One region of the Paraburkholderia steynii genome, then DNA from elsewhere that is predicted to be linked to it. Evidence: riboswitches for the same ligand, from Rfam matches in the RefSeq annotation. Region 1 holds a riboswitch; the other holds the start of a gene.
What was found. Region 1 has a riboswitch for glycine ahead of gcvT (glycine cleavage system aminomethyltransferase GcvT). Riboswitches for the same ligand answer to the same signal wherever they lie in the genome.

Region 1 (3,408 bases):
TTCGCCGATCGACTTGCCGTACGCGGCGGCGTCCATCAGACGGTCTTCCGAGGCGCCCGCAGCCGGCTTGATCTTGAACAGCCAGTTGTCGTACGGCGCGCTGTTCACGGCGTCCGGCGTATCGGCGACGTTCGGGTTGGCCTCGATGATCTCGCCCGAAACAGGGGCGTAGATATCGGACGCAGCCTTCACCGATTCGATGACGGCGACGGTATCGCCTGCCGAGACGGTCTGGCCCAGTTGCTGCACTTCGAAGAAGACGATGTCGCCGAGCGCTTCCTGCGCGTGGTCGGTGATGCCGACCGTCAGCGTGCCGTCTGCTTCGGTGCGGACCCATTCGTGCGATTCGGTGTATTTCAGATCGGCCGGGATGCTCATCGGATGCTCCTATGCGGTAATTCGGTTGATTTAAATGATGGGACGCACGCGACGATTTCGTGTCTGTCCGGTGTCTGTCTCGTGACGCTCATCGTGTGACCGATCAGCCGACGAGCACTTTGCCGTTGCGCACGAATGGCAGTTTAACCACGCTGGCGGGAAGTGCCTTGTCACGGATCTGAACGTGGACGACGTCGCCCGGCTGCACGCCCTTCGGCACGCGCGCGAAGGCGATCGATTCCTGCATGGTCGGCGAGAACGTGCCGCTCGTGATTTCGCCTTCGCCAGCGGGCGTGACGACCTTCTGGTGCGCGCGCAGCACGCCAGCGGCCTTGCCGTTGTCCTTGTGCAGGATCAGGCCGACAAACGACGCCTGCGAACCGTCCGCTTCGAGCTTCGCGCGGCCGATGAAATCGCGCGGCGCGGTCAGATCGACCGTCCATGCGAGGCCGGCGTCGAGGGGCGACACGTTGTCGTCCATGTCCTGGCCGTACAGGTTCATGCCGGCTTCGAGGCGCAGCGTGTCGCGCGCGCCGAGACCGGCGGGACGCACGCCTTGTGCCTGCAGCGCGTTCCACAGCGCTTCGACGTGATCAGCGGGGACGATGATTTCGAAGCCGTCTTCGCCCGTGTAGCCGGTGCGCGCGACGGTCAGCTCGCCAAACGGCGTCTCGGTGACGCGCGCGGCGTTGAACGGCTTGAGGGCTTCGCTGGCAGCGCGAGCGTGGGGCACGGTCGCCCACACTTTTTCGCGCGCGTTCGGACCTTGCACGGCGACGATCGCGTAGTCGCGGCGCGGCTTGATGGTCAGGCCAAAGCCTTGTTCGTCATTGAGCTTGTTGAACCACGCGACGTCTTTCTCGGCCGTGCCGGCATTCACGACGACGCGGAAATGATCTTCGCCGAAGTAATAGACGATAAGATCGTCGATCACGCCGCCTTCGGGGTTGAGCAGGCAGGAGTAAAGGGCTTTGCCCGGGGCTTGCAGCTTGCCGACGTTGTTCGCCAGCGCGCGCTCGAAGAAAGCGCGTACGCGCTCGCCCGTGAAATCGACGACGCACATATGGGATACGTCGAACATGCCGGCGTCGGTGCGCACGGCGCGATGCTCTTCGATCTGCGAGCCGTAATTGACGGGCATGTCCCACCCGCCGAAGTCGACCATGCGGGCATTGAGCGCACGGTGCGTGGCGTGGAGCGGGGTGTGTTTGAGTTCGATCATCGGGGCCTCGGGGCGTCGCTAAACAGGAAAGGCCATGCGGCGAAACCCTCGCGGCCTGATCCCATCTCGGGCCAACGAGCGATAACTGCATGCCCCCTCTGTCCTCGATACCTGAGAGATTGCGCTGCCGTCAGCGAGTGCTGTCAGCGTGGCGCGCGCCCCTTCGGTGGGCAGCCTGCGCGTGCGGCTTAATGCACGGCGCTACTGCCGCTCTCCAGAGTGCGAAAAACGGGCGCTCATTCGAATGAGGTCACTATGACCAGATGACGAGCGGGTTTTTCGACGCGGTCGGTCCTTTTGCCTGAGAGTTTGCGGGTGTGCCCCTTCGGCGGCGCTGGCTGCTGCACGTTTCAGAAAACGACAGCGGACGGCGCGCTCTCCCGACGCGTGCGGCGAATGTACGCGAGGGCCTGAGGCTTGTCAATTCGAGCCCGTGAGGCCGCGCGGCTACGGCCCTGCGGCGGCGACGGATGCGGCCCTGGCGTCAAAAAAAGCGCTCTATGTTGGCCAGCGCTCACGGGCCGGGTCGCGCGTGATCGATGGAATTGGTGCCGAATACGCTGCCTGCTTGGGCAATTGCATTGCAAAGCAGCATCGGATACTTGCACATAGGCACCATGCGGCCTTTGTTTCCCAAACTCTCCGTTCTACCCATGAGCAAAGCGCACATCTACCAGATCTACTATTCGGAGCAAACCCGAAGCAATCTGGACAAGGGCTTCATTCCCCTCGACAACGTGGGTCAACGGCCGGACTGGAGCGAATACTGGCCGATCCGCAATTTCCTGCTCAACAACGACCTGGACGACGACGCGCTTTACGGCTTTCTGTCGCCGAAGTTCGCGTTGAAGACAAATCTCGAAGCGAGCGACGTTCACGCGTTTATCGCGAGCGTGCCGGAATCGACGGATGTCGTTTCGTTTTCGCCGTTCTTCGACGCCAGCGCATTGTTTTTGAACGTGTTTCAACATGGCGCGCTCGAGCATCCGAACGCGTGGCCGACTTTTGTCGAAGTCGCCGCGCTACTGACGCCGAGCGTCGATCTCAACACGCTGGTCATGGATTCGTCGAACACGGTCTTTTGCAATTACTTCGCTGCGAAGCCACGGTTCTGGCGGCACTGGCTGCGCCACGCCGAGATTGTCTTCAACGTCGCAGAGGCCAACCGGACCCCGCTCGCGCATGCGCTCAACTCGGGCACGCGGCACAACCTTCGAGAGTCGCCGGTGAAGGTGTTCGTCACTGAGCGTCTGGTCTCGCTGCTGCTCGCGACCGACCGAAGCTGGCGGACGATGTCGTACAACCCGATTGTCTTGCCGCTCCTCTATCAAAAGGCGCTGAAGGTCCCACAGGAACTGGTGATGCTCGATGCGCTCAAGCAGTCGGCCATCGCCACGGGGCGCGCCGAGTATCTCACCGTGTATCAGCAACTGCGGGAACGTGTCATAGCGGCGGCGATGGCGTGAACCGGGGCGGCACGCCGCCGCGTCTAGCGATTGCGTTATCGGTTGATCGCCGCCGACGCCGTATCCAGTTCCTCATTTAGCGCGCGCTGTTCGTCGCCGGAAAGTCCGCCGGCGTGTTGCGCAGCCATGTCGTGCGCTTCCTGGCGGATCGTGCCCAGACGACGATGAAGGGCGCCGCCTTCGGGCGGTGGGTAGTAGCCCTGGCTGACGCGGGCGTCGATGTGGCGGCCCATGTTGTCGATGCGGCCGTCCACCTGTTCGAGGCGCTTCACGGCCGCTTCATGCGGATTCGGCGCGGGACGCGGTTGAGCCGTTTGCTGCGGCGCGACCAAGCACGCCGCC
Region 2 (3,408 bases), on a different contig from region 1:
GTCAGAGGGCGCTATATCGCCAACCATGCGGGCGCCCGCCTTGAGGCTGCGTTGCAGGATCTCGGCATTGCAGGCTTGCCCGACTTCGCTGCTGCAGAGGCGCTACAGCAAGGCTGCCTCGTTCAGGTGCTCGCCGACTGGGAATTCGAGGCGCGTTCTTACATGGGTCCCGTCTGGCTGCTGTATCCGCCTAACCGCTTCCTTCCGTCGAAGGTGCGAGCGCTGATCGACTACCTCGCAAGCCACCTGCATGACGCCGTGGATGAGTGATCTGTCTCGCGCCATGTCATGTTTGAGCGCGACGCGGTGCGGGAGACTCGAACGGGATGGGTTGGTTAGCCGGAATGGGCGACCTCTTAAAAACTCGAGACCCCGCGTCGCGCGGGGCCTGTGCTGTCGGCTGAAAACGCTTATCAGACGTTGACCGGCAGGCCTGTTCGCTTTCTCGCGGGCTTGACGCTCATTAAGTTAGGCATACTACCGGCCACGAGTTCTGCAACAGCTTCCGCAGTCGCTGCTGAGAGGGTCCACCCCAAATGCCCGTGTCCAGTGTTGTAGAAAATGTTGCGTCGGCGACCGGCGCCCACTTTGGGCAGCATGCCTGGCAGCATGGGGCGCAGGCCAGCCCACGGAATAATGCGCGCCGTCGACATGTCCGGGAAATGCGCGCGTGTCCAATTGACGAGGGGCTGGATTCGATCCGAACGGATGTCACGGTTCAGGCCGTTCAATTCAGCCGTTCCAGCAACACGGAAGCGATCGACACCGAGACGGCTGGTGACAATCTTGGCGTTGTCATCAAGCAGGCTGACCCAAGGCGCGGCGTGCTGGCTTTCTGCGTCGTCGAGGCACACAGTGATCGAATAACCCTTCACCGGATAGACGTTCACGTGATCTCCCACATACGCGGCTAGCGCACGACTTCCGACACCCGCACAAATCACTACCCGGTCGAAGCTTTCCGTATCAGTCTGATTTTCGTGCGCGAAAGCAACCCTCAATTCACCGTCTGCGGCCTCGGAAATGGACTGCACGCTCGTGTCGTAGCGGAACTCGACACCCAAACGCACGCAGGCTTCAGCAAGCCCACGCGTGAACTTGTGAATGTCGCCGGTCGAATCCGACTCGGTGAAGAAGCCGCCGTGAAACTGCCCATGAAGCGCCGGCTCAAGCGCGCGGATTTCGTCGGGTGTCACTGGGCGCCGCTCAAGACCGCCTTCACGTAGCAATGCATTGACCTTTGTCGCGGCGTCGAACTCCTTGCGGGTCGCATAGAAATGCAAGATGCCACGTCTTTCGAGGTCGAAATCGATGTGCTCCCGCTCCGCGATCGAGAACATGTGCTCACGTGCAGCGATGGCTAGCCGCACCGTCTCGATCGTGTTGGTGCGATAGTTCGGAATCTGGCGCAGGAACTCGCCGATCCAGCTGTACTTGTGCCAACTCGGTCTCGGATTCATGAGGAGCGGAGCGTCGCGGCTAAACATCCAACGCAGGCCTTTCAGCACGGTGGAGCGGCTGTTCCACACCTCAGCGTTGCTGGCCGATAGTTGGCCGCCGTTGGCAAATGACGTCTCCATTGCCGCGTAGCGATGACGTTCGAGAACGGTGACGCGGTAACCACGACGGGCGAGGGCGTAAGCAGTGGTGACGCCCGTAATTCCGGCGCCAATGATGGCAATATGGGACATGACATGGTCCAGTGTTAGTTGAGCATCGCCGGCCGATGATTACCGGCGTCAATGCCCCATCTGTCCATGTACCTGAGAGTTTCGCTAATACCGGTTACGGTAATAGCTCCCCTTCGGTGGGCGCGCATGCGCCGCTCTCCAGATGTTCTCGCTGCACGGTCCTTTTGCCTGAGAGTTTCCGGGGCGGTTGCTCCGTCGGCGTCGTCGCGGATGGACGATCTCTCCCGTGCTTCGTTGTAGAACAGCGCAAGACTACTACCTCAAAGAAGCGAACTCAAGTCTTTTCAAATAGACGGCAGTCAACTTCCCGCTCGGGTGCATAGCGGCTCTATCGCGATCTGGATGTGCCCGCAAATGCTTCGGATTATCCCGAAGTGTGTTTCTGATTTTTGGCATTTTTCCGTCGAATTTGTTTGCCTAGACTCCGTTCCAGATGCACCGCCTGCCTGTCACAACGGACGGCGCTGCGGCGGTGATGAGGGCGCCCTGTGCGCCGTACCTATCTGAACGAACAACTGGGACGAGTGCAATATCATGTCTGAAAACAGCTACGAAACCGGTCGGCTTAATTTGCCCTTTGTTGGAATCTGCACGTTCGCGAAGTCTCCGCTGTGTCTTGACTGGGACAAAATTGATGCGGATGTCGCGGTGATGGGCGCTCCTTTCGACTGCGGTACGCAGTGGCGGGCGGGTGCAAGGTTCGGTCCGCGCTCGATCCGGGATGCGTCGACGCTGTTCTCATTCGGACACGGCGGCGCGTATGACTTCGAAGACGACGTCGTGTATTTGCCCAGCAACGAAGTTCGCATTGTCGATATCGGTGATGCGGACATGGTGCATACCAACACGGAGAAGAGTCACGCCAACATCGAGTACGGCGTGCGCAAGATCCTGGCGGCGGGCGCATTGCCGGTGGTGATGGGAGGCGATCACTCGATCAACATTCCGTGCATCAATGCATTCGAAGGTCAGGAGCCGTTTCACATCGTCCATATCGACGCCCATCTCGATTTCGTCGACGAGCGCCATGGTGTACGCCATGGCCACGGCAATCCGCTGCGGCGCGCGGCGGAAAAAAGCGTGGTATCGGGCATGACGCAAATCGGCATCCGCAACGTGTCGTCTACTGCGCGCGAGGGCTATGCCCAGGCACGCGAGATGGGCTCGGACATTATCTCGGTGCGCGACCTTCGACGCCTCGGCATCCAGGGCGTCCTGGACCGTATCCCGAAGGGCGTGCGATATTACCTGACCATCGATATCGATGGCTTCGATCCGTCGATCGCGCCCGGCACGGGTACGCCGAGCCACGGCGGCCTGCTGTACTACGAAGGACTCGAACTCTTCGCTGGCCTTGCTGAGCAGGGTGACGTGATTGGCATCGACCTCGTGGAAGTCGCACCTGACTACGATCATTCGGGCTCGACGTCGATCCTCGCGGCGCAACTGCTGCTGAATACGATTGGCCGCGTGATGCATCAGCGCAAAGTCAAACGAAACCTTTCCCGCTAAGTTCTCTTTAGCTATTTGCTGCTGCGTGTGGCCCGGTTGACTTTCCTGGCCGCCGCTCGCAGCTGGTTGCAAAAAGCCTGCACGACGCGCGCCGATTCGGCGCCTTTGCGCGTGATGATCTGAAAATCCAGATGAGTCACATAGTGCTCAGGATCGATGCGCGCCAGTAGTCCGCTGTCGACCCACGGCTGCGCATAGTGAGGCG

Region 2: it holds a riboswitch for glycine, as region 1 does, so the genes downstream of both, BLT65_RS26870 (D-amino acid dehydrogenase) here and gcvT (glycine cleavage system aminomethyltransferase GcvT) in region 1, are expected to answer to the same signal.

The regions. Positions count from the first base shown of each region.
Region 1 is NZ_FNDI01000007.1:174,464-177,871, forward strand. It holds gene gcvH (glycine cleavage system protein GcvH) at 1-378, opposite strand, end outside; gene gcvT (glycine cleavage system aminomethyltransferase GcvT) at 482-1,600, opposite strand; glycine riboswitch at 1,689-1,828, opposite strand; glycine riboswitch at 1,880-1,993, opposite strand; gene BLT65_RS15075 (hypothetical protein) at 2,254-3,066, shown strand; gene BLT65_RS15080 (hypothetical protein) at 3,102-3,408, opposite strand, start outside.
Region 2 is NZ_FNDI01000016.1:143,467-146,874, reverse strand. It holds gene BLT65_RS26875 (LysR family transcriptional regulator) at 1-270, shown strand, start outside; gene BLT65_RS26870 (D-amino acid dehydrogenase) at 414-1,691, opposite strand; glycine riboswitch at 1,838-1,928, opposite strand; gene speB (agmatinase) at 2,226-3,203, shown strand; gene BLT65_RS26860 (LysR family transcriptional regulator) at 3,215-3,408, opposite strand, start outside.